DNA from 3 places in the Kitasatospora sp. NBC_01246 genome. Region 3 is predicted to be linked to each of the others. Evidence: riboswitches for the same ligand, from Rfam matches in the RefSeq annotation. Region 3 holds a riboswitch; each other region holds the start of a gene.
The links. A riboswitch is a leader RNA that binds a small molecule or an ion and turns the genes downstream of it on or off. The one in region 3 is predicted to bind cyclic di-AMP.
Positions count from the first base shown of each region.

Region 1: linked by a shared signal. The riboswitch ahead of OG618_RS22550 (transglycosylase family protein) and the one ahead of OG618_RS20920 (M23 family metallopeptidase) in region 3 are both predicted to bind cyclic di-AMP.
Region 2: linked by a shared signal. The riboswitch ahead of OG618_RS31090 (M23 family metallopeptidase) and the one ahead of OG618_RS20920 (M23 family metallopeptidase) in region 3 are both predicted to bind cyclic di-AMP.

Region 1 covers NZ_CP108484.1:5,138,885-5,148,555, reverse strand. The annotation lists gene OG618_RS22575 (NAD(P)/FAD-dependent oxidoreductase) at 1-708, opposite strand, end outside; gene OG618_RS22570 (Ppx/GppA phosphatase family protein) at 1,137-2,078, opposite strand; gene OG618_RS22565 (DUF501 domain-containing protein) at 2,075-2,740, opposite strand; gene OG618_RS22560 (FtsB family cell division protein) at 2,712-3,197, opposite strand; gene eno (phosphopyruvate hydratase) at 3,341-4,627, opposite strand; gene OG618_RS22550 (transglycosylase family protein) at 4,883-5,797, opposite strand; cyclic di-AMP (ydaO/yuaA leader) riboswitch at 5,803-5,975, opposite strand; gene OG618_RS22545 (cytochrome P450 family protein) at 6,250-7,524, opposite strand; gene OG618_RS22540 (SDR family NAD(P)-dependent oxidoreductase) at 7,683-8,117, shown strand; gene OG618_RS22535 (MazG family protein) at 8,227-9,246, opposite strand.
Region 2 covers NZ_CP108484.1:7,321,071-7,330,741, reverse strand. The annotation lists gene OG618_RS31100 (MFS transporter) at 1-847, opposite strand, end outside; gene OG618_RS31095 (DUF2470 domain-containing protein) at 1,076-1,795, shown strand; gene OG618_RS31090 (M23 family metallopeptidase) at 2,171-3,205, opposite strand; cyclic di-AMP (ydaO/yuaA leader) riboswitch at 3,210-3,370, opposite strand; gene OG618_RS31085 (MFS transporter) at 3,681-5,219, shown strand; gene purB (adenylosuccinate lyase) at 5,227-6,657, opposite strand; gene OG618_RS31075 (MarR family winged helix-turn-helix transcriptional regulator) at 6,789-7,244, opposite strand; gene OG618_RS31070 (DUF3037 domain-containing protein) at 7,367-7,780, opposite strand; gene OG618_RS31065 (HipA family kinase) at 7,777-8,532, opposite strand; gene OG618_RS31060 (NAD(P)/FAD-dependent oxidoreductase) at 8,704-9,671, shown strand, end outside.
Region 3 covers NZ_CP108484.1:4,769,099-4,778,769, reverse strand. The annotation lists gene OG618_RS20945 (hypothetical protein) at 592-1,671, shown strand; gene OG618_RS20940 (class I SAM-dependent methyltransferase) at 1,668-2,390, opposite strand; gene OG618_RS20935 (sensor domain-containing protein) at 2,489-3,202, opposite strand; gene OG618_RS20930 (GNAT family N-acetyltransferase) at 3,304-3,876, opposite strand; gene OG618_RS20925 (hypothetical protein) at 3,919-4,923, shown strand; gene OG618_RS20920 (M23 family metallopeptidase) at 4,995-5,855, opposite strand; cyclic di-AMP (ydaO/yuaA leader) riboswitch at 5,868-6,026, opposite strand; gene OG618_RS20915 (YiaA/YiaB family inner membrane protein) at 6,271-6,561, shown strand; gene OG618_RS20910 (alpha/beta fold hydrolase) at 6,636-7,508, shown strand; gene OG618_RS20905 (TetR/AcrR family transcriptional regulator) at 7,572-8,141, shown strand; gene OG618_RS20900 (SpoIIE family protein phosphatase) at 8,385-9,671, shown strand, end outside.

The DNA of each region.
Region 1 (9,671 bases), 370 kb from region 3:
GATCTCGATGTTGCGCTCTTCGAGCTTCTCCTTGGTCCACAGACCGAGGTCCGGGCCCATCTCCGGGAGGATGCGGTTGGCCGCCTCCACCAGGATGAAGCGCATGTCGTCACGGCTGACGGTCTTGTAGATCTTGGCGGCGTCGCGCGCCATGTCCTCGATCTCGGCGATCGTCTCGACACCGGCGAAGCCACCGCCGACGACGACGAAGGTCAGCGCCTTGCGGCGGATCGCCTCGTCCGTGGTGGACTCGGCCTTGTCCAGCTGCGCCATGACGTGGTTCCGGAGGCTGATGGCCTCCTCGACCGTCTTCATGCCGATGCCGTGCTCCGCCAGACCCGGGATCGGGAAGGTCCGGGAGACCGAGCCGGTCGCGACGACCAGGTACTCGAAGGGCAGCTCGTACGAGTCGCCGGCCGCCGGCTGGATGGTGGCGACCTTGCGGGCGTGGTCCACACCGGTGACAGCACCGGTGAGCACCTCCGCCTTCTTGAGGGCGCTGCGCAGCGGCGCGACGAGGTTGCGGGGCGCGACGTTGCCGCCGGCCGCCTCGGGGAGGAAGGGCAGGTACGTCATGTACGACCGCGGGTCGACGACCGTGACGGTCGCTTCGCCATAGCGCATCTTCTTGAGGATGCGCATCGCGGCATACAGGCCGACGTAACCACCGCCGACAATGAGGATGCGAGGACGCTCCGTGGTGCTCATATCCGAAAGTATCCAGCACCGTCCGGAGCAGCCTTCGTGAGGCCCGTCACAAGCTCCTGGACACCCTGTGCTACACTTCGCGGCCACTTTCTCGGCCCCGGGGAGCCGTCTCACAGCCCTCCCCGCCTCCCCGTGAGGCTACGGACCCGAACGGCCCTGCTGAGCAGCAACGATCCATGGCACGCCTGGGTTCCCGCGCGTGATTTCGATTTTCAAACCCGCACGGGGGCGTCACCTGCGATCCAGCGGGCGACACGACGGACAGGCCTTCGGTCCCACATTTCGGACGTAGCGGACCGGTCAGCGCGACGAATGGCTGGATCGCCATGTGAAGAAATTCACGAACTTTCTCGCAGGGCCCCGGGCGCGCCCCGGCCCCGGACCCCCCGAAGGGGTTCCGGGGCCGGGGCGGTAAGCCTCGCACCGGGCTAGGAGGCGATACTCCAGGCGATGCCGTCCAGGATGTCGTGCTCGCTCACGACCAGCTCGGCGGCGCCGGTCCGCTCCATGATCTCCAGCAGCTCCAGCGCGCCGGCCGCGATGACATCCACCCGGCCCGGGTGCATCGACGGGATGGCCGCACGCTCGGCGTGGGTGGCGGCGAGCAGCTCGGAAGCGATCCGGGCCACGTCCTCGCGGGTGATCCGCGAGTGGTGGATCCGCTCGGAGTCGTACCCGGGCAGGTCCTGGACGATCGCCGACACCGTGGTGACCGTCCCGGCCAGACCGACCAGCGTCGCCGCACCGGTCAGCGGGACGACCTCCTCCGCCTTGTCCAGCTCGGCCCGGACGTGCGCCCGCGCCTCGGCGACCTGCTCCGCCGAGGGCAGCTCGGCGCCGCCGAAGTGCCGCTCGGTCAGCCGGACACAGCCGATGTCGACCGAGCGGGCGGCCCGGACGTCCTCGGCGCCGAGCACGAACTCGGTGGAGCCGCCGCCGAGGTCGAAGACCAGGTACGGCGCCGGGAACTGGCCGCCGGTGAGCTCCTTGGTGGCGCCGACGAAGGAGAGGTGCGCCTCCTCCTCGCCGCTCACCACCTCGGGCCCGACGCCCAGGATGTCGCGCACGCCCTTGGCGTACTCGTCACTGTTCTCGGCGTCCCGCGAGGCGCTGGTGGCCACGAAGCGGATCCGCTCCGGGGCCACCCCGAAGCCGGCGATCACCTCGGCGTACTCGCGGCAGGCCGCGAAGGTGCGGGCCAGCGCGTCCGGGTGCAGCCGGCCGGTCCGGTCCACGCCCTGGCCCAGCCGGTTGATCACCATCCGGCGGTCGAGGTCGGTGATCGCCCCGGTCTCCGGATCGAGGTCGGCGACCAGCAGGCGGATCGAGTTGGTACCGCAGTCGATCGCGGCGACCCGGGTGACACTCATGCGTCGGGCTCCTCGGCATTCTCCTGCGCGGCCCGCTTGGCGGCGCGTTCGGCGGCCTTCTGCTGCTTGGCGGCGATCACGGCCTCGTGGTCCTGCTGCTTGGCACGGTTCCTCGCGACCCGCTCGCCGGCGGCCTCGACCTCGTCGGGGGAGACGCAGGGGCCCTTGGCCCACCAGTCCTCCAGCATGCCGATCGCCTCGTCGCCGAGCGGGTTGACGCCCTCGCCGGCCGCCAGCGAGTGGCCGACCAGCACGTGCAGGCACTTCACCCGGTCCGGCATGCCGCCGGCGCTGGGGAAGCCCTCCAGCACCTCGATGGCGTCGCGGCGCGCGATGTAGTCCTCGTGCGCCTTCTGGTAGGCGGCGGCCAGCTCCGGGTCCTCGGCGAGCCGGGCGGTCTGCTCCTTCATCACGCCGTCCGCCTCCAGCGTGCCGATCAGCGAGGCGGCCTTGGGGCAGGTCAGGTAGTAGAGCGTCGGGAACGGCGTGCCGTCCGCGAGCCGGGGGGCCGTCTCCACGACGTCCGGGTTGCCGCAGGGGCAGCGGTGCGCCACCGAGCGCAGGCCGCGCGGGACCCGGCCGAGCTGTGCGGCGATGGCCGCGACGTCGGTGTCGGAGACGGAGGGGTGGTTCTCAGTGGTCATGGGGGGAGCTGGCTCCAGCAGGGGCAGGGGCGGGTGAAGAGGGCGGGGCGAGAGCGGCGGTGTCGGCGGCGTCCACCGAGTCCCAGACGCTCGAGTACCAGGGCTTGGCGGCCTTGGCCGCGCCGTCGGAGGGGGCGGGCGGGACGGCGGAGGACTGGGTGGCGCCCCGGCCCGCCGGATCCACCGCGATGTACGGGGTCTCCCCCGGCATCGCGTAGTGCAGCCGGCTGCGGGCCTGCGCCTTGACGTACTCCGGGTCCTGCCAGCGGGTCTTCTCCCGGCGCAGCTGCTCGACCTGTTGCCGGGCGTGCTCGGCCTTCGCCCGCTGGGCGGAGATCTCGGAACGCTGGGAGATGAACTGCCTGGTCGGGTAGGCCAGGATCGCGACCAGGGAGCAGAGCACCAGGACGAGGACGGTCGCCCGGCTCGTGAAGCGAGGCCGGGCGGCAAAGCCCGGGATCCTCCAGCCTGCCATCTCCCGTGTCCCCTCCTGATCGCGACGGTGCCCCGCCGTCCACCCTACGGGGTGAACGGCGGGGCACCGGTCAGGCTTGCGCTACTGGGCGCGATCGGCCCTCGTGACGGGCCCGGGCCGACGACTGCTCGGCCGCGCGGTCACTACTCGGCGGAGCGGAAGCGCGGGAACGCGCCGCGGCCGGCGTACTCGGCCGCGTCGTCGAGGATCTCCTCGATGCGCAGCAGCTGGTTGTACTTGGCGACGCGCTCGGAGCGGGCCGGGGCGCCGGTCTTGATCTGGCCGCAGTTGGTGGCGACGGCGAGGTCGGCGATGGTGACGTCCTCGGTCTCACCGGAGCGGTGCGACATCATGCAGCGGTAGCCGTTGCGCTGGGCCAGCTCGACGGCGTCCAGGGTCTCGGTCAGCGAGCCGATCTGGTTCACCTTGACCAGCAGCGCGTTGGCGGTGCCGGTCTCGATGCCCTTGGCCAGGCGGGCCGGGTTGGTGACGAACAGGTCGTCGCCGACCAGCTGGACCTTGTCGCCCAGCTTGACGGTCATGGCCTTCCAGCCGTCCCAGTCCGACTCGTCCAGCGGGTCCTCGATGGAGACCAGCGGGTACGCGGCGACGAGCTCGGCGTAGTACTCGATGAGCTCGGCGGCGGAGAGCGCCTTGCCCTCGAACTGGTAGGCACCGTCCTGGTAGAACTCGGAGGCGGCGACGTCCAGGGCGAGCGCGATGTCCCGGCCGGGCACGTAACCGGCCTTCTGGATGGCCTCGGTGATGAGGTCCAGGGCCTCGCGGTTGCTGTCCAGGTTCGGCGCGAAGCCGCCCTCGTCGCCGAGGCCGGTGGACAGGCCGCGCTCCTTCAGCACGCCCTTGAGGGTGTGGTAGACCTCGACGCCCCAGCGGACGGCCTCGGAGAAGGACTCCGCGCCGATCGGAGCGATCATGAACTCCTGGATGTCGACGTTGGAGTCCGCGTGCGAGCCACCGTTGAGGATGTTCATCATCGGGACGGGCAGGACGTGGGCGTTCGGGCCGCCCAGGTAGCGGAACAGCGGCAGGTCGCTGGCCTCGGAGGCGGCGTGCGCCACGGCGAGGGAGACGCCCAGGATCGCGTTGGCGCCGAGCGAGGACTTGTCCGGCGTGGCGTCCAGGTCGAGCATGGCCTGGTCGATCAGGCGCTGCTCGGTGGCGTCGTAGCCGACCAGCTCGGGGCCGATCTGCTCGATGACGGCCAGGACGGCCTTCTCCACGCCCTTGCCGAAGTAGCGGTTCTTGTCACCGTCGCGAAGCTCCAGCGCCTCGAAGGCACCGGTGGAGGCACCCGACGGGACAGCGGCACGGCCGGTGCTGCCGTCGTCGAGGCCGACCTCGACCTCGACCGTGGGGTTGCCACGCGAGTCGAGAATCTCACGGGCTACGACGACATCGATGGACGGCACGAGGCATCTCCTAGCGGAAGCAGGTTCGGCTGACGATGGGTGCTGTCGGCCGGATGGTTGCGGAGTCGTTACGACCAGAGCCTAACCGCACGGGCTCCCGGGACCACGTCGACCTCGGTCCCGTCTCAGCGTGTGGCCGGGCTACCCACCGGTAGTTCACCTGGTTGTCCCACGAAATGCGGCCGGATGCGGACGAAGGGGGCCGAACCGGCCCCCTTCGTGGCGTCACCGCACGGGGAGTCACCACACGGGCGGTCAGCCGAGGTCGAGCTGCTGGCCCGGGAGGATCATGTTGGGGTCGGTGCCGACGGTGCCGCGGTTGCCGTCGTACAGCGTCTGCCAGCCGCCCTCGACGCCCTGGGCGGCGGCGATCGTCGACAGGGTGTCACCGGACTGGACGGTGTAGCCGTGCCCGGTGCGCTGCTGGGCCGCGGGAGCGGCCGCGGCCGGGGCGCCGTGGGCGGCGGCGGGGCGGCTGTCCTGGCCCGCGTACCCGCTCGTCTGCTGGGCGGCCTGCTGACCGGCGTACTGCTGGTAGACGCTCTGGTGGCTGGTCCAGTACCAGGCGCCGTCGCTCTGGTACCAGAAGACCTTCGCGTCGGCGTCCCAGCCCGGCTGGCCGGCGAAGCCCGGAGCCCGGTCGTCCTGCTGGGCGGCGGGCTTGGGGGCCTGCTGCTGGGCCGGCTTCTGGGCGGGCTTCTGCGCCGGCTTCTGCGCGGGCTTCGACTGGGCCGGCTTGGCGGCGGCCGTCGGCTCGGCGTCCGAGGAGGTGTCGACCGAGGCCGCGGCCCCGCCCTTGGCCAGGCCCGCCTTCTGGGAGCAGACCGGCCAGGCGCCCGGCCCCTGCGAGGCGAGGACCTTCTCGGCGACCGAGATCTGCTGCGCCCGGCTGGCCTGGTGGGCCTGCGGCGCGTACGAGGTGCCGCCGAACGCCTTCCAGGTGCTGGAGGTGAACTGGAGGCCGCCGTAGAAGCCGTTGCCGGTGTTGATGCCCCAGTTGCCGCCGCTCTCGCACTGGGCGACCGCGTCCCAGGTCGAGGCCGGGGCGGCCGAGGCGCCGGTGGCGGTGAGGAGCGGCAGGGCGAGTCCGACGCCGGCCACGCCGGCAACGGCGATGGCCTTCTCGGTCTGGGTGCGACGACGGTGACGGCCGGTTCCGACGAAGAGCATGGGGAAGTCCCTCTCCGCACGCCTGCGAGGTGAGCTGTCGGGTTCGGACCGGGAGGTGGCCCGGCCGCACGACGCGGACGCCTTCTGCCCGCGCGGGCGGCTTCACCCCAAGCCGTGGGGGACGGCAACAAACCTGGTTCCCCCGCCCCTGCCCAAGGGTTCTGGTCGGTTTCCCGTAACGCGGCGGGCAGGATTCGGCGTTCCGCGCACGAGGTCCGCAGCTGCGAACTCCAGGGAGGGTAGACAGATCCTCACATCAATAACAAGCTCATATCGCAGGTATCACACATAAATTACGGCGCGTGGCCGATCGCCTACCAACGACAGGGCTATGTCCGGTTTGATGCTGATTCATACCCGCTGATAGGGCGTGTCGGCGACACCCCGTCAGCGTGTCGGGGTCTCGGCGCGACGAGATCGAGACACCGCCGGGGGTCGCCGGACGGATTTGCTCAGAGCCCGTCCACCGGTGCCGCGGAGGGCTTCTCGGGGGTGAATTCCACCGGGAGATCGCGCAGTCCACGCATGATCAGGCCACCGCGCCAGCGGAGCTCCTCCGGGCTAGCGGCGAGTCGCAGATCGGGCAACCGGGTGAGCAGGGTGGTGAGCGCCGCGCGCCCCTCCAACCGGGCCAGCGGCGCACCGATGCAGTAGTGGATGCCGTGCCCGAAGCCGAGGTGCGGGTTGTCCGTCCGGGCCAGGTCGAGGGTGTTCTCGTCGGCGAACCGCGCCGGGTCCCGGTCCGCCGCCGCGAGCACCACCAGCACCGGATCGCCGACCGGGATGTCCACGCCGCCGATGGTCAGCGGGCTGGTCGCGAACCGCCAGGTGGCGAGCTCCACCGGACCGTCGTAGCGCAGGAGTTCCTCGATACCGGTCTCCAGCAGCGCGGTCTCGCCGCGGGCGATAGAGTCCTGGAGCAGCGCCCGCTGCCCGGGGTTGCGCAGCAGGGCGTAGGTGCCGTTGCCGATCAGGTTCACGGTCGTCTCGAACCCGGCGAAGAGGAGGATGAAGGCCATCGCCGCGGCCTCGTTCTCGGTCAGGTGCTCACCGTGGTCGCTGGCCCGGATCAGCCCCGAGATGAGGTCGTCGCCGGGATCGGCCCGCTTGCGGTGGATCAGCTCCGCCAGGTAGGCGCGCATCCGCTTGACGGCGCGTCCCACCCCGCCGCGCTGCCCGCTGCCATGGCGGATCATCATGCCCGCCCAGTCCCGGAAGTCGTCCTGGTCCTCGGCCGGCACGCCGAGCAGGTCGCAGATCGCGTAGATCGGCAGCGGGAAGGCGAACTCGTGGATCAGGTCCGCCGAGCCGCGCTCCGCGAAGCCGTCGATCAGCCGGTCGGTGAGCTGCTGCACCCGGGGCTCGAACTCCGCCACCCGGCGCGGCGTGAACGCCTTCGAGACCAGCCGGCGCAGCCGGGTGTGGTCCGGCGGGTCGATGTTCAGCAGGTGGGTCATCAGATTGGCCTGGCGCTCGCCGGGGATGCCGACCCGGCCGCTGCGGTGGGCGTGCCCGCTGTGGTGGGCCGGGTCCTTCGAGAGCCGGCTGTCGGCGAGCGCCTGCCGGGCGTCGGCGTACCTGGTCACCAGCCAGGCCTCCACCCCGCTCGGCAGGGTGGTGCGGTGCACCGGTTCGTGCTCCCGCAGCCACGCGTACGCCGGGTACGGGTCGGCGGCGAACTCCCAGGTGAAGAGCGGCGGGCGGGCTGAATCGGGCTGAACTGGCATGTGTCGACCGTATCCGGTGGGGAACCCCGGCGCGGCAGGCGTGAGCCTGGTCACCTGAGGGGTAATCCCTGTTGCGGAGGGTCAGGACCTGCCTACGATCCTCCGCAAGCAAAATGCGTGGGCGCCGGTGCGGAGCCGCCCACAGGGAGGAGCGCACCATGCGGGTCACCGGGGCAGTCGTGGTCATCGCCGTACTCGCCGGCGGGTCGGGAGCCGGCCTCGCCCGCCGGTTCACCGCCGCGGGCGCCTCCGGCGTCCTCATCGCCGACCAGCAGGTCGGCATCGCCGAGGACCTCGCCACCGAACTCGACCGGCCGGGCTGCCCGGTCGTCGGCGTCTGCGGCGACATCCGCCGCCCGAGCGACATCGCCGCCCTGGTCGACACCACCGAGAAGCACCTCGGCCCGATCGACCTGTTCTGCGTCGCCGGGCCGGGCGGCGAGCGCGTCGTCTCCCTCGCCGAGCTGCCGGACCACCTCGACCTGGAGCGGCTGGCCGAACTGCTCGCCCTGGTCGGCGAGGCGATCGCCGAGGTCGTCGACGAGGTGGTCCCGGTGCAGCGCCGGGCGGTGGAGGACGTCGCGGCGGTCTGACGGGGGGCGGCGGGTCGCGGTGCGGGCGGCGTGCCCGGGCGGCGGTCGCGGTGCGGGCGTGCCCGGGCGCGGGTCTCGGCCCGGGCGTGCTCCGGGGGGCCGCTCGGGGCTACTCGGGCTTGAGCCCCTCGGCGGCGCGCACGGCGTCCCGGTAGCCGCGCGCGGCCGCCCGGAGCGCGGCGTCCACGTCCACCCCCGCGTCGAACGCCCGCTGCGCCACCGCGAGCAGCAGCCGGCCCGCCGACTCCGCCGTGAGCTCCGCGGGCAGCTCGTAGGCCGCGTCCGGCACACCGGTGAAGCCCGCCCGGCGCACCCGGGACACCAGCTTCGCCGCGTACGCCAGCGCGGGAAGACCGGCCGGCACGCCGTCCAGCACCGACTCGCGCTCCGACTTCTCGGCGGCCTTCAGCGCCTCCCAGTTCGCCTCCACCTCGGCGGCGCCCTCGGCCTCGACATCCCCGAACACGTGCGGGTGGCGGTACATCAGCTTCTCGACGATGTCACCCGCCACGTCGTCGATGGAGAACGCGTCGGTGGGGTGCTCCTCGGCGATCCGGGAGTGGAAGAAGACCTGGAGCAGGACGTCGCCCAGCTCCTCGCGGAGCGTGTCGCGGTCCCCCTCCTCGATCGCCTCGACCAGCTCGAAGGACTCCTCCACCAGGTACTTCACCAGGCTGGCGTGGGTCTGCTCGGCGTCCCAGGGGCAGCCGCCGGGCGAGCGAAGGCGGTCCATCACCGAGACCAGGTCCAGCAGCCGCGCGCCCGGCAGGTCGTACGAACCGGGCAGCACCTCGATCTCGGGCACCTCGCCCGCGTGCTCGACCGCGAGGCGCGCCAGCGCGTCGGTGAGCCCGGGGTCGCCGTCCGGGCTGCCCAGCCAGACCGTCGGCCCCGAGGCGGCCGGCTGTCCGGTCAGCAGCCGGGCGAGCGCGGGCGCCGAACCGGGCGCCACCACCTCCACCTCGACCCCCGCCTGCCGCACCGCCGGCAGCTGCGGGTGCGCGGCGTCCCCGGCGAGCACCCGCCCGGCCGACCTCAGCGCCTCCCAGGCGGGCCAGGCCAGCAGGCCGGGAGCCACCCGGTGGGTGGTGGTGAGCAGGATCAGCTTCGCGCCCGGAAGATTCGTCACACCCCGAACCTACCCGGCCCCGGTGAGCCCCCGCCTCCACGTTTCACCCGGCCAGGGGGACGGCGGGGCAGGTGCCGGTCAGGCCGCGTACCGGGTATCGCCCGGGGGCGGGTACCGGTCAGGGTCCGGCACCGCCCTCCGCCCGGCCCGACGGGCGACAGGCATCAGCCCCCGAGGCGGCGAGACCACGGCACCGGACTGGCCCCACCGCCGTACTCCGCCCGCCCCCGAGGGCGACGGCTGGCCCGGGTGTCGGCCGCGCCCCACCGCCCTCCGCCCGACCCGGAAGACGACGTCGGGGTACGTGCCGGCCCGCCGCCCCGCACCGCCTGGCGCACCCGACACAGAGGGGCAGCGGCAGGCCCCGGTGCCGGTCCGGCTCCGCCCCCTCGGTCGAAGGACGGCGGCAGGCCCATGGGTCCTCG
Region 2 (9,671 bases), 2.6 Mb from region 3:
GGGTGAAGGCGAAGAGCAGCACCGCCAGCACCGCCAGGATCACGTACAGGCTCCGCATCAGCGCGCGGTCGGCGAACCAGCCGCCGAGCAGGTTGCCGACGAACAGGCCGACGCCGAACAGGAAGAGCAGCCAGGTCACGCTGGAGGGTGCGAAGCCCGCCATCTCGGTCATCATCGGCGTGATGTAGGTGAACATCGCGAAGATGCCGCCCCAGCCGAGCACCGTCATGCTCAGCGCGAGCCAGATCTGCGGCTTGCGGAAGACGGCCAGCTCCGGGCCGAGCCGGGTGTCCTCGGCGCGCGGCTGGACGGGCACCAGGGCCGCGATGCCGGCGAAGCCGATCGCGCCGAGCGCCGCGACCACGAAGAAGGTGGAGCGCCAGCCGAAGTGCTGGCCGAGCAGGGTGCCCATCGGCACGCCGAGCACGTTGGCGGCGGTGAGCCCGGTGAACATCAGGGCGATGGCGCCGGCCCGCTTGTGCGGGGCGACGAGGTCGGCGGCGACCACCGAGCCGATGCCGAAGAAGGCGCCGTGCGCGAAGGCCGCGAGCACCCGGCCGACCAGCAGCGGACCGAAGGCGGGCGCGACGGCGGAGACCAGGTTGCCGGCGATGAACAGGCCCATCAGCATCAGCAGCATCCCCTTGCGGGGGATCCGGGTGCCGAGGACGGTGAGCAGCGGGCCGCCGATCACGACACCGAGTGCGTAGCCGGAGATGAGCAGGCCGGCGGTGGGGATGGACACCGAGAAGTCGCCGGCGACCTCGGGCAGCAGGCCCATGATCACGAACTCGGTGGTGCCGATGCCGAAGGCGCTGATCGCCAGCGCCAGGAGCGCGAGGGGCATGAGGGGACCGCTTTCCAGAGCGTACAGAAGCGTACAGAAGATTGCGTGTGCAACTACCAGCGTCGACAATACGACCGAACGCCAGATACTTGCAAGCGCTCGCTATCTCCATCTGCAATCCCTTGGACCCACGCACCCCTCCATCGCGACCCGCGCACCACCCGCGCACGCCTTGCCCTCCCTCGGCGAAGTGATTAGGTTAGCCTAACCTAACCAACGGAGGTCGTCATGAGCCCCAGCCCCGTCGACGTCGAGGCGCCCGAACCCACCGCCGCCGAACGGGTCTGCAGCCTGCTCAGCGCCACCTCCTCCGTGGTGATCCGGGCCTGCGGCGAGTACCACGACCTGGACACCCCGGTCTCGGTGCACGGCTCCCGGCTGCGCCTGGGCGCACCGCTCGACTCGCCGCTCACCCTCGCCGTGACCCGCGAGCAGGACGGCCTGGCCGTCGTCCTGGACCTCACCGACATCGCCCCGGTCGCCGTCCGCGACCGCGTCCGCGGCCGTCTCACCCTGGCCGGCCGGCTGCACCTCGCCCACCTCGCCGACGACGGCCTCAGCGTCCACCTGCGGCTGGACGTCGCACACGCCGTCCTCTCCACCCCGTACGGCACCACCGCCCTCACCGGCGCCGACCTCGCCCTGGCCGCGCCCGACCCGCTGGCGCGCTTCGAGGCGGCGATGCTCACCCACCTCGCCGACGACCACCCGGACGCCCTCGCCCTGCTCACCCGGCTGCTGGACCGCGAGTTGCTCGTCGGACACCCCGACGTCCGCCCGCTGGCCCTCGACCGGCACGGCCTCGTGCTCCGTCTGGACCACCCCTACGGCCACCGCGACGTCCGCCTGGTCTTCCCCGAGCCGGCCCGCGACGCGGACGAGTTCGGCCACCGCGTGCACCAGCTGCTGACCGCCGCCAACAGCGACCTGCCCGCCCACCGGTCCTGACCCCCGCCGGGGCGGCCCATTCCTTTCACCGCGACCGCCGACCGAGAATTGACGGCCCGTCCGACCGCCGACGGGCCGTCGGAATATCCCGGGAGGCCCCCCAGGAAGGCCTTCCGGAAAGGCCTTCTGCACGACGGAACCGACCACTCGGAAACGCCGGACGGAAACCCTGCTCGCGGGGGGGCACCTGCCTGTCAGAAGGGCACGAAAAAGGCCGGTCCGGCTCGCGAAGGAAATTCGCGAGCCGGACCGGCCAGGGCGTGTCCCGCGCCCATGATCCGCTGACGGTGCGGCGATCACCCGGTCGAGCGGTCACCCGACATGACCATCCCGGGCGGCCGTACGCCCCGCACCCAGCGGAAGTCCGACCTCAGGTCAGAGGGAGACGCCGTGCGCCCGCAGGTAGGCGATCGGGTCGATGTCCGAGCCGTACTCCGAGCCGGTGCGGATCTCGAAGTGCAGGTGCGGGCCGGTCACGTTGCCGGTGGCACCCGAGAGGCCGATCTGCTGGCCGGCGGTGACGGTCTGACCGATCTTCACACCGATCGAGGACAGGTGCGCGTACTCGGCGTAGTGGCCGTCGGCGAGCTTGATCTCGACCTCGTTGCCGTAGGCGCCGCCGTTGCCGGCCTTCACCACGGTGCCGGCGCCGACGGCGCGCAGCGGGGTGCCGGTGGAGGCGACGAAGTCGGCACCGGTGTGGTGACCGGAGGCCCACATCGAGCCGGCCACGCCGTAGGCGGTGCCGAGCTTCGGGTTGGCGAGGGGGGCGACGAAGCCCGAGGTGCTGGCCGCGGCGGCCGGCGCCGCGGGAGCGGCCGGAGCGGCCGGCTTCGCGGCGGGGGCGGCCGGCTTGGCGGCCGGGGCCTCGGCGGGCTTGGCGGCCTGGACCGGCTTCGGGGCGGCGTGCTGGGCGGCCGGCTTCTGCGCGTCCTGCGAGACCTGCGGCTTGGCGGCCGGGGCGGCGGGCTTGGCGGCCTCGGCGGCGGCCGGAGCGGCGGCGGCCTTGGCATCCAGCGCGAGCTGCTGACCCGGGAAGATGAGGTTCGGGTTGGCACCGACGACCGAGCGGTTGTGGTCGTAGAGGGCCTTCCAGCCACCCTCGACCTGCTTGGCGTCGGCGATCTTCGACAGGGTGTCCCCGCCGACGACCTTGTAGCTCTCCTCGGCCGGCGCGGCGGCCGGCTTGGCGGCCTCGGCGGCCGGCTTGGCGGCAGCGGCCGGCGCGGCGTCGACGCTGGTGGCGCCGGTCCAGGTGGAGGTCTGCGCGGGCTTGGCGGCCGGGGCGGTGTGGGCCTGGGCGCTGATGGTGGTCACCAGCGGGAGGGCGAAAGCGGCGCCGGTCACGGCGGTGGCGATGCCGATGCGGGCGGCGCGGGGCAGGGTGATACGACGAGCCTGTGCGGGCATGGCGAACTGTCCTCTCCGACGCCTGCGAGGTGAGCTGTCGGGTTCGGGCTGGAGTTGCCCGGCCGCATAGCGCGGCTTCACCCCAAGCCGGACCGTGAATTCCGGTCCGGCGACTTACCTTTGGGTCCCCCGCTCCTGCCGTACAGAGTTCGGTTCGTACCACCGGGCAGCGGCAGGACTAGGCGTTCCACCCGGTGGCCACCCGGTCCAATGCCGGGCGGTCGCTGAACTAAAACTCATCCGCCCGGGCGAAGCAATGTCGATCTCTTGAATCGACAACCACTCCCGGGAAGGCCGTGACACTCCGAATGATCGGCTGCACAGTATGTGCACAATCGATTCACCGCGTGCCACTGATCCACGACGCTCCGCCGATTTCGGTGTCCGTACGCATGCGATCACCTACGGAAAGCCATCCGCCGACACACCCCCGGTGACCCTTGTCACGTCGCGTCCCGGAGCGCAGGATCAGGCGGTGGCCACCTCCGAGGCCGGCACCCTGCGCCTGGGCACCGCGCAGGGCCGCTGGGTACTACTGGCGACGGTGCTCGGCTCCAGCATGGCGATGCTCGACGGCACCGTCGTCAACGTCGCACTGCCCCGGATCGGCACCGATCTCGGCGCTCCGCTCGCCGCCCTGCAATGGACGCTCAACGCCTATCTGCTCACCCTGGCCGGCCTGATCCTGCTCGGCGGCGCGCTCGGTGACCGCTACGGCCGGCGCCGCGTCTTCCTGATCGGCGTGCTCTGGTTCGCCGCCGCCTCGGCAGCCTGCGCCGCGGCCCCCACCATCGAGGTACTGGTCGCCGCCCGCGCGGTGCAGGGCGTCGGCGGGGCGCTGCTCACCCCCGGCTCGCTGGCGATGCTCCAGGCGGTGTTCCACCCTGACGACCGCTCGGCGGCGGTCGGCCTCTGGTCCGGCCTCGGCGGGGTGTCCGCCGCGATCGGCCCGTTCCTCGGCGGCTGGCTGGTGGACGGCCCCGGCTGGCGGTGGATCTTCCTGTTGAACGTCCCGCTCGCCGCCCTGGTGGTCGCGGTGGCCTCCCGGCACGTCCCGGAGAGCCGGGACGAGAGCGCGACCGGCCGGTTCGACGTCCTCGGCGCGGCGCTGGCCGCGCTCGCGCTGGGCTCGGTCACCTACGCGCTGACCGCGGCGGGCGACGGGCTCTCGGCCGTGGTGTGGGTGTCCGGCGCGGCCGGCCTGCTGCTGGGCACGGCCTTCGTGGTGGTCGAACGCCGCGTCCCGGAGCCGATGCTGCCGCTCGGCCTCTTCTCCTCCCGCCTGTTCACCGCGGTGAACCTGGTCACCCTCTGCGTCTACGCGGCGTTCAGCGGCGTCTTCTTCCTCCTGGTCGTCCAGCTGCAGATCGTCTCCGGCTTCTCCCCACTGGTCTCCGGGCTCGCCCTGCTGCCGATCACCGTGCTGATGCTCGCGCTGTCCGCCCGGGCCGGCCGGCTCGGCAAGCGGATCGGCCCGCGCCTCCCGCTCACCGTGGGCCCGCTGCTCTGCGCGACGGGGGTCCTGCTGATGCTGCGGATCGGCTCCGACGCCTCGTACTGGACGGACGTGCTGCCGGCCGCCACCGTGATGGGCTGCGGGATGGTCCTGCTGGTCGCGCCGCTGACCGCGACGGTGCTCGCGGCGGTGGAGGTCCGGCATGCCGGGATCGCCAGCGGCGTCAACAACGCCGCCGCCCGCGCGGCCGGGCTGCTCGCGGTGGCCGCCCTGCCGGCGCTGGCCGGGCTCAGCGGCGAGGCCTACCGGGTACCGGCCGCGGTGGACTCCGCCTTCCGGACCGCGATGCTGATCTGCGCCGGGCTGCTGGTCACCGGCGCGGTGACGGCGTTCACCACCGTCCGGGGCAATGTGCTGGCCCCCGAGGACCACCCGGTCGCCGAGCCGGACTGCACCTACGCCTGCGGCACCGCCCCTCCGCTGGATCCGGGCCATGCCGCCGCCGGACACGGCGAAGGCCCCGCCACCGGATCGGCGGCGGGGCCCACGAAGACCTGAGGCAACGTCAGAGGATGTCGCCCGGGGCGTACTTGGCGGCGTCGGGGTAGGCGGCCGCGACGGCCTCGACCTGGCGGACCACCTCGGCGACCTGGGCACCGGCCGCGCCGGTGAAGGAGAGCCGGTCGGCCAGCAGCGCGTCCAGCCCGGCCCGGTCCAGCGGGATCCGCGCGTCCGCCGCCAGCCGGTCCAGCAGCTCGTTCTCCCGCGCGCCGGCCCGCATCGCCAGCGCCGAGGCGACGGCGTGCTCCTTGATGACCTCGTGCCCGGTCTCCCGGCCGACGCCCGCCCGCACCGCGCCCATCAGCACCTTGGTGGTGGCCAGGAACGGCAGGTAGCGGTCCAGCTCGGCCTCGATCACGGCGGGGAAGGCGCCGAACTCGTCGAGGACGGTCAGGAAGGTCTCCAGCAGGCCGTCGAAGGCGAAGAAGGCGTCCGGCAGCGCGACTCGGCGGACCACCGAGCAGGAGACGTCGCCCTCGTTCCACTGGTCGCCGCCCAGCTCGGCGGTCATCGAGGCGTACCCGCGCAGGATGACGGCCAGGCCGTTGACGCGCTCGCAGGAGCGGGTGTTCATCTTGTGCGGCATCGCGGAGGAACCGACCTGGCCCTCCTTGAACCCCTCGGTGACCAGCTCGTGGCCGGCCATCAGGCGGATCGTCTTGGCCAGGCTGGACGGCCCGGCCGAGAGCTGGACGAGGGCGGTGAGCACCTCGAAGTCCAGCGAGCGCGGGTAGACCTGGCCGACGCTGGTCAGCACGTGGTCGAAGCCGAGGTGACCGGCCACCCGGCGCTCCAGCTCGGCGAGCTTGTCGGTGTCGCCGCCGAGCAGGTCCAGCATGTCCTGGGCGGTGCCGACCGGGCCCTTGATCCCGCGCAGCGGGTAGCGGGCGATCAGCTCCTCCAGCCGGCGGAAGGCGACCAGCACCTCGTCGGCGACGGTCGCGAAGCGCTTGCCCAGGGTGGTGGCCTGCGCGGCGACGTTGTGCGACCGGCCGGCCATGACCAGCTCGGAGTGCTGGGCGGCGAGCCGGCCCAGGCGGACCAGCACGGCGACCGTGCGGTCGCGGACGTGCTCCAGCGACTGGCGGATCTGCAGCTGCTCGACGTTCTCGGTCAGGTCCCGGGAGGTCATGCCCTTGTGGATCTGCTCGTGGCCGGCGAGGTCGCTGAACTCCTCGATCCGCGCCTTCACGTCGTGCCGGGTGACCCGCTCGCGGGCGGCGATCGAACCGAGGTCGACCTGGTCGATCACCCGCTCGTAGTCGGCGACGGCGCCCGCGGGCACCTCCACGCCGAGGTCCTGCTGGGCCTTCAGGACGGCGAGCCACAGGTGGCGCTCAAGGACCACCTTGTGCTCGGGGGACCACAGCTGGGCCAGGGTCGCCGAGGCGTACCGGGAGGCCAGGACATTGGGGATCTGGGGCTTCGCGCTCACGCTTCGCAAGCCTAACAGCCGAGGTCAGCGCGAGCGGCGGCGGACCGGGCGCTGCCGCCTCCCGCGCCCGCCCCGGCCGATCGCCGTACCGCTGTGCCGCCGTGCCGCTGTGCCGCTGTGCCGCCGAACCGCTACACCGTGCCGGGCGAGCGCCCGGCGAGGACCGGCAGCACCTGCGCGCAGATCGAGTGCAGCGAGATCCGCTGCTCGTCCGTCATCGCCTCGAAGGCCTGGTGGGTACGGCTCATCTCGCCGCGGATCAGCCCGAGGATCTCGCGGCCCTGCTCGGTGATCACCACGATCTTGACCCGCCGGTCCCCGGCCGCCGCCTCGCGGTTGGCCAGGCCGAGCGACTCCAGCCGGTCGACGATCCCCGTCACGTTGGAGGCGTCGCAGCCCAGCCGGCCGGCCAGCGCGCGCATCGGTACCGGCTCCTGCACCGCACCGAGCGCCTTCGCCTGGGAGGAGGAGAGACCGTGCCGGGCCGCGGCTCCCGCGAAGTCCTGGAAGTAGGCGGCGCCGACGGCGGCCAACGCCTCCATCAACTCGGCGTTGGTCGGTACGGTCGTCGTCGCTGTCGAACCCATGGGGCCAGCGTACGACCGAGTGCTTCACCAACTCAAGCTTTGACCGGGGCAAAAGTCCGCAGGTCAACCGCTCGGCCCCGGAAGGGCCCCCGGACGGCCCCCGGGCACCCGACCGGTCGCCCTCAGAGCACCAGCTGGTCGAAGAGCCGCCGCAGCTCGGCCTCCGGGTCACCGGTCAGCCCGGTGTGCACCGGTCCCGGCTGGACGATGGCACTGCGCGGCGCCGTCAGCCAGCGGAACCGCTGCCCCGGACTGTCGCCCGCCGCCGGACCGGCCGCGGGCCCGCCCGCGCAGACCGCCTCGATCCCGTGCAACGCCCGCCGCACCCCGGCGACGTCCGCCACCGGGTCGAGCGCCAGCAGCCGGGCCTGGTCCAGATGGGTCCGGGCGCCCAGGTGCGCGCTCTGCCGGCAGTACAGCAGCACCCCGACGTTGACGCACTCGCCGCGCTCGACCCGGGGCACCGCCCGGATCACCGCGTACTCGTAGTCGTGCAGCTCGACGGCCGGCGGGGCCGGCGTCACGGACTCGCTCATGCGGAGACCCCCGGCAGCCAGTCACGCGGACCGGCCAGTCGCCCGGTCAGCTGGGAGCGGTACGCGGCGCGCACCGCCTCGGGCGAGTCGAAGCCCGGCTCGTCCACCAGCCAGACGTCCGGGATCTGCGCCACCGCCGCCTCCACCGCCGCCTCGGCGAGCGGCGCGAGCGCCTTGTCCGCGGCCACCAGATCGGGCTCCGCGCGCAACAGCGCGTGGTCGGAGGCGTCGTACGGGCGGCGGATCCAGCCGGCCGCGCCCGCCCAGTGGTGATGGAAGATCAGGCTGGCGCCGTGGTCGATCAGCCGCAGCCCGCCGGTGGCCACCAGCAGGTTGGGGTTGCGCCACGAGCGGTCGACGTTGCCGATCAGGGCGTCGAACCAGAGCACCTGCCCGGCCAGCCCGGCGTCCACCTCGAAGCAGAGCGGGTCGAAGTTGAGCGCCCCGCTGACGAAGGCCATCCCGAGGTTGCGGCCGCCACTGGCCCGCATCTGGTCCTGGATCTGCGGGTCCGGCTCGCTGCGGGCCAGCACCGGGTCGAGGTCCACCGTGACCAACTCCGGTACCGGCAGCCCGAGCCGGCGGCCCAGCTCACCGGCCAGCACCTCCGCCACCAGCGCTTTGCGGCCCTGCGCGGCGCCGACCCATTTCAGGGCGTACAGCCGCCGGTCGTCGGCCTCGACCAGGCCCGGCATCGAGCCGCCTTCTCGCAGTGGCGTCACATAACGGACCGCCGTCACCTCGGGGAGCACGCCGGACAGCCTATCGGGCATATGCGCGGACCGGGCGCCGCGTGCCGTCCCCGCCCGGCGCGGGCCTGCGCCATCCGCGCCGTCCGGTGGCAGCGCCCGCTCCGCCGTGCGAGTGTGGCTCAGAGTAGTGGGGACCTTGCACGGTACGAACTGCACTGTAAGGGATGAACGATGGAACGAGCTCGGATCCTGATCGTGGGCGGTGGCTTCGCCGGACTGGAGTGCGCTCGCCGGCTCGAACGCAAGCTCACGCCCTCGGAGGCGGAGATCTCGCTGGTCACGCCGTTCAGCTATCAGCTCTATCTGCCGCTGCTCCCGCACGTGGCGGCCGGGGTGCTGACCCCGCAGTCGGTCGCGGTCTCGCTCCGCCGGACGCTGCGCCGCACCCACATCGTCCCCGGCGGCGCGATCGGCGTCGACCCGCGTTCCAAGGTCTGCGTGGTCCGCAAGATCACCGACGAGGTGGTCGCGCAGAAGTACGACTACCTGGTGCTCGCGCCCGGCAGCGTGACCCGCACCTTCGACATCCCGGGCCTGACCGACTACGCGCGCGGCATGAAGACGCTCGCCGAGGCGACCTACGTCCGCGACCACGTCATCGCCCAACTCGACCTCGCCTCCGCCACCCTGGACCAGCGGGAGCGCGAGTCCCGGCTCCAGTTCGTGGTGGTCGGCGGCGGCTACGCGGGCACCGAGACCGCCGCCTGCCTCCAGCGGCTGACCACCGCGGCCGCCCGGCGCTACCCGCGGCTGGACGCCCGGCAGATCAAGTGGCACCTGATCGACATCGCCCCGAAGCTGATGCCGGAGCTCGGCGACGCCCTCGGCGTCGCCGCCCTGGAGGTGCTGCGCGAGCGCGGCATCGAGGTCTCGCTGGGCGTCTCGGTGGCCGAAGTCGGCGCCGAGTCGGTCAAGTTCACCGACGGCCGGGTGCTCCCCTGCCGGACGCTGATCTGGACGGCCGGCGTCGCGGCCAGCCCGCTGATCGGCACCCTGGACGCCGAGACGGTCCGCGGCCGGATCGCGGTCACCGCGGAGATGCGGGTTCCGCAGTTCGAGGGCGTCTTCGCACTCGGCGACGCCGCCGCCGTCCCGGACCTCGCGAAGGGCGACGGCGCGGTCTGCCCGCCCACCGCCCA
Region 3 (9,671 bases):
ACAGAGGCCCGGAGGATTCGTCCTCCGGGCCTCTCGCATGTCCGGGATCCGGGCCCGCTCCCGGGGCGCCGGCTCCCCGCCGCTCCCGGGCCGGTTCGGAAGCGTTCCCGGAGCCGCACCGGAGCCGCACCGGAGCCGCACCGGAACCGGTGCGGCGGCCGCGAATAAATCCGTTGCCCCCGTTCCGAGGAGCTGCCTAAGCTGGCTGCACACTGAAGGGAGGTGATCCTGAATTGAGTTCCATCAGGATGCGTGAGGTGGCTGCTCGCTAGAGCCGCCCCTGCCTGCGCAGGACGAGGCCCCGTGCCTCCGGCAGGCGAATTCCAAGCAGTCACCCGGCCCGTGGGCTCACCGGAACATCCCCGGTGCCTCGCTGCAGCGAGGAGCAGCCCACGGGCTGTCTGCTGTTCCGGCACCGATCGGCCCGGACGGTGGCCCGGGGCGTTTGCCTCCCACCGCTCCGACGCTAGAGTCGGCGCGGGTTCCGGAGCGGAGCGGGGCGGCCACAGGGGGTAGGCGATGGCGAGGACGCGGCGGACCGGGGGCACGACGGCCCTGCGAACGGCACAACGGGGAGCGGCCGGAGCGCTGGTGGGGGTGGGGGCGCTCGGCCTGGTGCTGTTCTCCCTCGACCGGGCGCACAGCTGGCAGGCGCTGGGCGGCGGGCTGGTGGTGACCGGGGCCTCGGCGGTGCTCGGCGGCGCGCTCGGCTTCCTGTTCGGCGTGCCCCGGGCGCGCGGCGGCCCGGCCGGTGAGCCGCACGGCTCCTACGCCCCGAACACCAATCTGGAGCAGGTCTCCGACTGGCTGACCAAGGTGCTGCTCGGCGTCGGCCTGACCCAGCTCGGCTCGCTCGGCGAGCGGCTGCACCAGCTCGGCGCGGCGCTGGCCCCCGCGCTGGGCGGCGGCGAGGGCGCGGCCCCCTTCGCGGCCGCGCTCGTCCTCTACTTCCTCGTTCTCGGCTTCCTGACCGGCTGGCTGGTGACCCGGCTCGCCCTGCCCCGGGTGCTCTCCGGCGCCGACCAGGCGCTCGACCTCTTCCTGGCCGGCCAGGACCGCGACCTCCGGGGCGACAAGGTGGGCGCGGACGACCTGCGGGTCCGCGCGATGCAGCACCTGGGCCTGCTGGGCGGCAGCACCGGCCGGGCGGACGACCCGGCCCGCCTGCTGCCGTCGAACGCGACGACCGGGCCGGAGAGCGTGATGGCCGAGGTCCGGTCGACGGCCCGGCGCTCGGCGCTCACCGCGGACCGGGTCCGGGAGCTGTTCGCGGACGGCGCCGACGACCGGCGGATCCAGGCGCTCGCCCTGATGCAGGGCGATCCCGCGCTGGCCGACCTGACCAGCGTGCTGGAGGCGATCGAGCACCCGCGCTCCGGCTTCGAGCAGTACCACGCGCTGCTGGCCGCCCGGGGCCTGCTCTCCTGGCTGCCGGCCGCACAGGCGCAGCGGTTGCGGGACGCGGTGGCCGGCCGGCTGGTGGCGCCGGACGGCATCCCGTACGGCTCCGACCGGAGCTGGCTGGCGGAGAAGATCCTCTCCCGGCTGGAGTCACCGGCTCCGCTCCCCCCGCAGGTCACCCTCCCGCAGCAGTCCGGTCCGGTCGGCCCGCCGGCCGGGCAGTCGGCCGGCCCGCCCGAGACCGACCGGCCGGAGCGGCAGCCGGGCTAGCCGCCCCGGCGCCGGCGGTCGGCGGCCCGCAGGACGAGGACCCGGCCGAGTCGCCCCGCACCGGCCGGGAGTGGGCGGACCTCGCTGGCGATCCGGCGCTCGCCCAGCGCGCGGCGCAGCGCATCGAGGTGCCGGCAGCGCCGGCCCGCGGCGTCGTTCAGCGGGTGGACCCGGACCTCGCCGCCGGGGGCGGTCACCCGGACCAGCTCGGTCAGCGCGGCCAACTGCTGCTCGGGGCCGAAGAGTTCGGGGTAGACGAACAGCAGGAACCCGCTGAGGGTGAGCGCGAAGGTGTCGTCCGCGAACGGCAGCCGGGGCAGCGCGGCGGCCACGTACCGCTGCGGGTGGGCGGCGGCGTCCGCGGCGAACAGCCGGCGGGCCCGGTCCCAGCTGCGCAGGTAGCGGTCGGCCGGGCGGTGGTGGGACGCCGGGTACAGCTCGGGGCGGGCGGCCATCGCGGCCGCCATGGCGGCGCGGGCGGCCAGCGCGCGGGCCGCGAGCTCGGGGGCCGGCCAGGCGTACGCGGGATCGGTGGCGATCACCCGGCAGCCCAGCTCGCGTGCCTCGGCGGCGAGCCCGGCGGCGCCACCCGGGCAGTCGAGGACCGGCCCGGGGAGGGCCGCGAGCCCGGCCCGGGTCAGGTCGAACAGCGCGCAGTACTCGTCCAGCGGGCGGGAGGTGACCGGGACGTCGGCGGCGAGGTCGGTCGGGGCGGCCATGCGGTCATCGGACCACGGGCCGGCCCCGCCCGCACCCCGGAGCGTCCGGGGCGGGGCGGGGCCGGTGGGGCCGGGCGGTGGGGCGGCGGGTGGGCCGGTCAGCGGCCGAGCAGGGCCCGGGCGGCGAGCCGGTTGACGTTGGTCAGTCCGCGCACCAGCTGCGGGGTCAGGAAGACGAACACGAAGCCCAGCAGCGAGAGCCCGGCGATCTGCAGCGGCCCCTCGACGTAGTAGACGTGCTCGACGCCGTTGCCGTCGTAGTAGTCGAACACCCGGAAGCCCCGCCAGCCGACGTACTTCGGGTAGACCCAGTGGTAGAGCGGGTAGAGCGCCAGCGTCCAGCCGACCAGCAGGAACGTCAGCGACATCACGAAGCTGAAGAGCGCCCACGGGAGCATCACCACCTGGTAGAGCACGGCCTTCCAGCCCGCCGCGTCCACCAGCCGCGCGGTGATCGCGCCCCAGCTGCCCGGCCGGCGCACCCGGACCGGCTTCGGGCCGGGCACGTCCAGCGCCAGCATGCCGCGGACCCGGGCCCGCTCCAGCCGGCCGAAGCCCCGGGCCCCGGCGGTCAGAGCGGCCAGCACCGGCATGCCGAGCACGGTGACGAGAGTGCCGACACCGAAGGTGAACAGCGTGATGGCGAAGGCGAACCCGGCGAGGGCCACCGGCACCGCGGTGAGGGTGAAGCCGAGCTCCCGGTAGTAGTAGGACGAGAACGGCGCCCGCCAGGCGTACGGCGGCTCCTCGGTGCGCCGTACCGCGTCGTCGCGGTCGTCCTCGCTGCGCTGCGTGCTGAGGCTGCTGCTCATGGCCCTCGGGTCCTTCTCGGTGGCGTGCCGGGCTGACGTCACAACCCTGTCAAAGGCCGGGCCGGGCGGACATCCGGCTCCCCCGTGAAGCGGGCCGGGGGTTAACCCCCCACCCGGGGCCACTCGTGGGCGAGCAGCGAGTACTGGAAGGAGTCGCGCCAGCAGCCGCGCAGGTGCACGTCGTGCCGGATCCGGCCCTCCAGACGGAAGCCGGCCCGGATGAGCACCCGGACCGAGGCCGTGTTCTCCACGTCCACCCGGGCGACCAGCCGGTGCAGCCCGAGCGGGCCGAAGGCGAAGTCGCAGAGCAGCCCGGTGATCTCGCCCGCGTAGCCGTTGCCCCAGGTGTCCGGGCGCAGCGCGTAGCCGAGGTCGGCGCTGCGGTGGCCGCCGAGCGTGAGGGCGGCGTTGCCGATCGGGACGGCCCGGGACGGGGCGTCCGCGTCGGCGCGGCGGGTGACGGCCAGCCGGTAGACCGTCCGCTCGTCCTGCTGCGCCTCCTCCAGGTACTGCTCGATCTGGTCGGCGCAGTCCTCGCGGTCACGCGGCTCGAACGGGAGGTAGCGGGTGGCCTCCCGGTCGCCGAACACCGCGTACAGGGCGTCGACGTCGGCGGCGCTGTGGTGGAACTCGCGGATGGCCAGGCGGGGGCCGGTGAGTCGGACGGGGACCATGCCTGCCGACCCTACCCGGGCTTTCCGGTTACCTTACGTGACATGGAAGAAGAAGACCTGCGGCTCGCCCCGCGCACCAAAGCCGCCGAACTGCTCGCCTGGGCGCAGGCGCACGGCCACCCGCCGGTGGCCGAGGCGCCGGTGCGGGCGGTGCTGGCGCTGCTGGAGCTGGGTGAGGGCAGGATGCGTGACGGCTGGCCGGAGCTGACCTCGGACGCCGTGGAACAACTGCTGTACGAGCGGCTCTACCTGTACGTCCAGCCCGAGCCGGAGCAGGACCCGCTGGCGTACGGCGCCGCGGTGCGGCTGCTGATCGACCACCAGCGGGCGGCGAAGCGGCTGAACGCCAAGCGGCAGGAGCGGCTGCACGCGGAGGCCGAGTGGCAGGGCGAGGTGGCCGCCGGGCTGCTGCGCCGCGCCGACCTGGTGACCTGGCCCCGGCTGTACACGCTGCTGCTGCGCGCGGACGGGGTGGACCCGGCCGACGGGGCGGCGGTCCGGGCCTGGCTGGAGGCGTTCCGGGAGCTGGCGCCGGAGGACCGGGCGGCCGCCTACGAGCGGCTGGAGGCGGCGGGCGCGCTGGACCCGGTGGACGACGGGGGCTGGGACGGCGCCCGGCCGCTCAGCGTCGGGATGGCCACCGACGGTGCCCGGCGGCTGCTGGAGCAGGGGCTGATGCGGCGCAGCTACCGCAACCTGGAGGAGCTCACCGCGCAGGGCCGGCCGATGCCCGACGAGCTGGCCGGGGACTTCGGGGCGTTCGAGGAGGCCGCCGTCGAGGCCGCGCTGGACCTCTTCGGCGAGTGGACGGTGCCGGGGCTGCCGCGGCTGCTGGTGGAGGAGTTCCCGGAGCTGGCCCCGGAGCCGGGCCAGGAGGAGATCGACGCGTACCTGGCGCAGCTGCCCGGGGCACCCGGCGAGGCGGAGGAGGCCGGGGAGTACGGGGACGACGAGTACGGGGACGAGGACGGCTACGCGCCCGGGGACGGGCACGTGCACGGGTCCGCCGACCGGCCGGACGGGGCCGACGCGGCCGCCGGGGCCTGAGACGCCGCGGTGCCCCGGCCGTCGTGACGACGGCCGGGGCACCGCGGCGGGCTGTCAGAAGGTGACGCCGGTCAGGGGGTCACGCCGCGCTGCTCGAACCAGCTCTCCGGGTCGACCGGGGCACCGCCGCCGGGGCGGACCTCCAGGTGCAGGTGCGGGCCGGTGACGTTGCCGGTGGCCCCCACCTTGCCGAGCTGCTGGCCGGGGACGACCTTGCCGGAGCCCTTGATGATCGAGGAGAGGTGGCAGTACCAGATCTCGGTGCCGTCGGGCAGCGTCTCGACGATCCGGTAGCCGTACGACCCGGCCCAGCCGGCCGAGGTGATGGTGCCCTGGCCGACCGCGTAGACCGGGGTGCCGGTGTCGGCGGCGAAGTCCAGGCCGGTGTGCAGGTGGGCCCAGTAGGAGGCGCTCTGGCCGTAGTGGGCCGAGAGGTGGTAGTCGCGCACCGGCAGCTCGATGGCGGCGAGCTTGGCCTTCTCGGCCTCCTCCGCGGCCCGCTTGGCCTCCTGCTGCTGGGCCGCGCGCTTGACCTCGGCCTCCTTGGCGGCCTGCAGGCGGGCGCCCTCCTCGGCGGCGGTGCGCTGGCTGTCGGCCTGCTGCTGGATCCGGGCGGCGAGCGCGAGGCCCGGGTCCGCGGCGAGCGCGACCGGGGTCTCGTCCGGGACCTCGACGGCGGGGGCGGCGGCCGGGGTGGCGGAGGCGAAGCCGGTCGCACCGAGGGTGGCGGCCACGGCGGTGACGCCGAGCAGCGGGGCGGTGCCGCGGGTCTGACGGGGCATCCGGTGCCGGTTGCTGTCGGGGGCCTGCGGCCCGGTCTCGACGCCGGACCCGCCGAACTCGCCCGGGTGGGCGGGCGGCCAGGGGTGGTCGAGCAGCTGGGTGCCGGCGGGGGAGCCGGGCAGGTGTGCCGGAGAGTGCGACGACGCCACGGAGGCGCGCTCCTTTCCTTCCTTCGCGCCTACCGGGTTAGCTGACGGGTTCGGAGCAGGAAGGTCTCCTACGGCTGGGCCTGGGCCCGGCCGATTCACCCCAAGGAACATGGTTCCCCGGCTCCCTGGCCTGCCCGGAGGCCGGCCGGCGGGATTAGGCGACGGCGCACGGTGCCGTCTGGGTACGGCGTTACGAACCGCGCTGCGTTATCAAACGTTAATCCTAGGAGCCTCTGATTCCAAGCCGTCCGTTCGGGACAGCCGGATACTACCCGGACGGTACGTGACCTGATGGGCGATTTGGGCGGATCGACGGCAACTGACACTACCGAACGTGAGGGGACGTCAACGAACGGTCCCCCACTTGAGTACTCCTACTCATGTGCGGCGCTCCCGGCGCGGCGATCCTGGCGCCATGAACGCACCGATGCAGTCACGCACCACGGCCGCGTACCACCTCCAGGCCGTCCTCTCCTTCGCCCTCTCCGGCGGCGCCCTCGCCGTCGGCATCGCCTATCTGCCGGTCGGCGGCTGGACCCGCGCCTTCCTCGCGGTCGGCCTGCTCTACACCGTCACCTCCGCCTTCACCCTGGCCAAAGTGATCCGGGACCGGCAGGAGACCAACGAGATCGTCACCCGGGTGGACCAGGCGCGGCTGGAGAAGCTGCTCGCCGAGCACGACCCGTTCAAGGTGGAGGGGGTCTGAGCCGCGGCACCGGGGCCACCCCGGGGGTCCGGCCGGTCAAGGGGTTGACGGCTAAGGCTATTAGCCTTAGCTTTATGGCTATCGGTGCAACGCCGACAGCCCCGCGGACCGAGGAGGCCCACATGCCCGGCACCTTCACCCCCAGCACCCAGTACCTCGACGTCCCCGGCGGCCGGCTGGCCTTCGACGACACCGAGCAGGGCGACGGCACCCCCCTCGTCCTGCTCCCCGGGATGCTCGACAGCCGTGCCGCGTACCGGCACCTGCGCCCGCTGCTGGTGGCCGCGGGCCACCGGGTGATCACCCTGGACCTGCGCGGCTTCGGCGAGTCCTCGATCGCCTGGGACGACTACACGCCGGCCGCGATCGCCACCGACGTCCTGGCCCTGCTGGACCACCTCGGCATCGACCGCGCCACGCTGCTCGGCAACTCCTACGCCGGTGCGACGGTGGTCAAGGTGGCCGGGGACGCGCCGGAGCGGGTGGCCGGGATCGTCCTGGTGGACGCCTTCGTCGAGAACCCGCCGAACGCGCTGCAGCGCGCGATGTTCGGCGCGATGGGCGTCCTGCTGGTGCACTCGCCCGCGTTCTGGGGCCTCTACCACCGCAAGATGGCGTACCCCGGTCCCAAGCCGGCCGACTTCGACGCCTACGTGGACGGACTGGTCGCCGCGATGCGCACGCCGGGCCGCAAGCAGGCCACCCGGGGCTACGTGCGCGGGGACTCCGCGCCGAACGGCTGGACCGCCGCCGTGAGCTGCCCGGCGCTGGTCGTGATGGGCACCAAGGACCCCGACTTCCCCGACCCCGAGCTGGTCGCCGACCGGCAGGCCGCCGCGCTGAACGGCCGCAAGGTGATGATCGAGGGCTCCGGGCACTACCCGATGGCCGACCGGCCGCAGGCCACCGCCGACGCCCTGCTGCCCTTCCTCGCCGAGCTGGCCTGAGCCCGCCCTTCCGCGCCGCGCCGGCCCGAGCCCGCCCGCTACCTCGCCCACGGAGACCGCACCATGCCCCGAGTCGGACTGACCCCCGAGCAGGTCGTCGACCACGCCCTCGCCCTCATCGACGAACAGGGCCCCGAGGCCCTCACCCTGGCCGCCGTCGCCGGACGGGCCCGGGTGGCCACCCCCTCGCTGTACAAGCACGTCAGCGGCGGACTCGCCGAGCTGCGCCGGCTGATCGCCGTCCGGGTCACCGAGGAACTCGCCGACCGGCTCGCCGAGGCCGCCCTCGGCCGCGGCGGGGACGACGCCGTCGCCGCCGTCCTGCGGGCCTACCACGGCTACGCCACCGAGTACCCGCACCGGTACACCGCGCTGCCGCAGGCCCCGCAGCCGGACGACGACCTGACCAGGGCGGGCGGCCGGCTGGTCGGGGTGATCCTCGCGGTGCTCCGCGGCTACGGGCTGGAGGGCTCCGAGGCCGTCCACGCCGCCCGGACCGTCCGCTCGGTCGCCCACGGCTTCGCCTCGCTGTCGATCGGCGGCGGGTTCCAGCTCGCCGAGAACCTCTCCGACACCCAGGACCGCCTGATCACCCTCCTCACCGGCGGCCTCCGGAACTGGCCCGGGGCCTGAGCCCCGCCCCCACCGCGCGCCCGGGCTCCGTGAGTTCCCCCGGCCGGGCGCCGCACCCGGCGCACCCCGCGCGGCGGGCCGGCCGGACCACGGCGGACCACCCGGTCGGAGCGGCCGGGCAGGGCACGACCGGCGTCCGCTCCCCGGCACCGGTGCGCCGTCCGGGTCACCCTTCACCGGCATCGGAAATGAGGTATGAAGAATTGGGTGCCCGACAAGGCGACGGAAAGGCCGGGAAATCCCATGGACCTGACCTCACCGTGGCTTCCCCCCTCCGAGGACGAGAGCCGGGCCCCGCGCAGCAGCCCCACCGCGCGCAGCGCGATGCGCTGTGTCCGGTTACTGCTCGGCTGCACCACCGCCGCCGAACTCCTCGGGACCGTGCTCGCCGAGGGCCCGGGCTGGATCACCGGTGAGGGCTCCGCGCTCTACCTGCTGGACAGCGCCGGAATGCTCCGGCTCACCGCCTCGCACGGCCTGCCCGACTGGGTCCACGAGCGCTACGGCGTCATCGATCCGGCGAGCGAGCTGCCCGCCGCGACGGCCCTGCGACTGCGCCGCCCGTACCTGCTCAGTCCGGAGCGCACCAGCGTCGACTATCCCAACCGCAATGCCGGTATGGGCACCGGAATGGTCGCGCTGATCGCCCTGCCGATGATCGTCGACGAACGGCCGATCGGCGTGCTCGCCCTCGCCCTCGCCCACCGGGGCACCGTCCCCCGCCGCGATCTGGACGTGCTGGAGACGCTCGGCGACGCCTGCGCCCACCGGCTCGCCCATCTGCTCGACAGCGCGCGGGCGGGGGCCCGCCCGGCCGGGACGGCCCACCCGGGGCCCGGCGGCGAGGCCGGTACGGACGGGCGGTCCGCCGCACTGGCCCACCCGATGCTCTCGCTCGCCGTCCGGTCCGCCGGGCACGGCGCCTTCGAGCGCGATCTGGTGACCGGCGAGACCTTCTGGGACGCCACCGCCTACCGTGTGGTCGACCGCCCCGTGCCGCCCGACGGCCCGCCCACCGCACCCGACCTGGACGGGCTGGTCCACCCCGAGGACCTCCCGGACGTCCAGGCCGCCCTCGCCGAGGCACTCGCCACCGGCGGCCCGTACCGGATCGAGTACCGGGTGCCGCGCCGCGACGGCGGTGTGATCCGGATCGAGGAGACCGGTGAGGTGATGCTGGACGTGCACCGCCGGCCGGTCCGGGTCGCCGGGCTGCTGGCCGACCGGGACCGCGCGGGCGCCCCCGCGGAGGAGGCGGCCGGCGGCGGAGGGGGCGGCGGCGCCCCGGCGGCCGGCGCCCGCTCGGCGCTGCTGCTGGCGCTCACCCGCGCGCTGTCCCGCGCGGTCACCGTCCGGGACGTGACCACCGCGGTGACCGACGTGGCCCGGCCGGCGTTCGGCGCCGCCAGCATCGTGCTCGACCTGGTCGACGAGGGCCGGCTGCTGCCCGTCTCGCACACCGTGTACGGCGGCCCGCGCCGGACCGAGCTGACCCGGCTGGCCGACCTCTCCGAGGGCGTGATGCAGCAC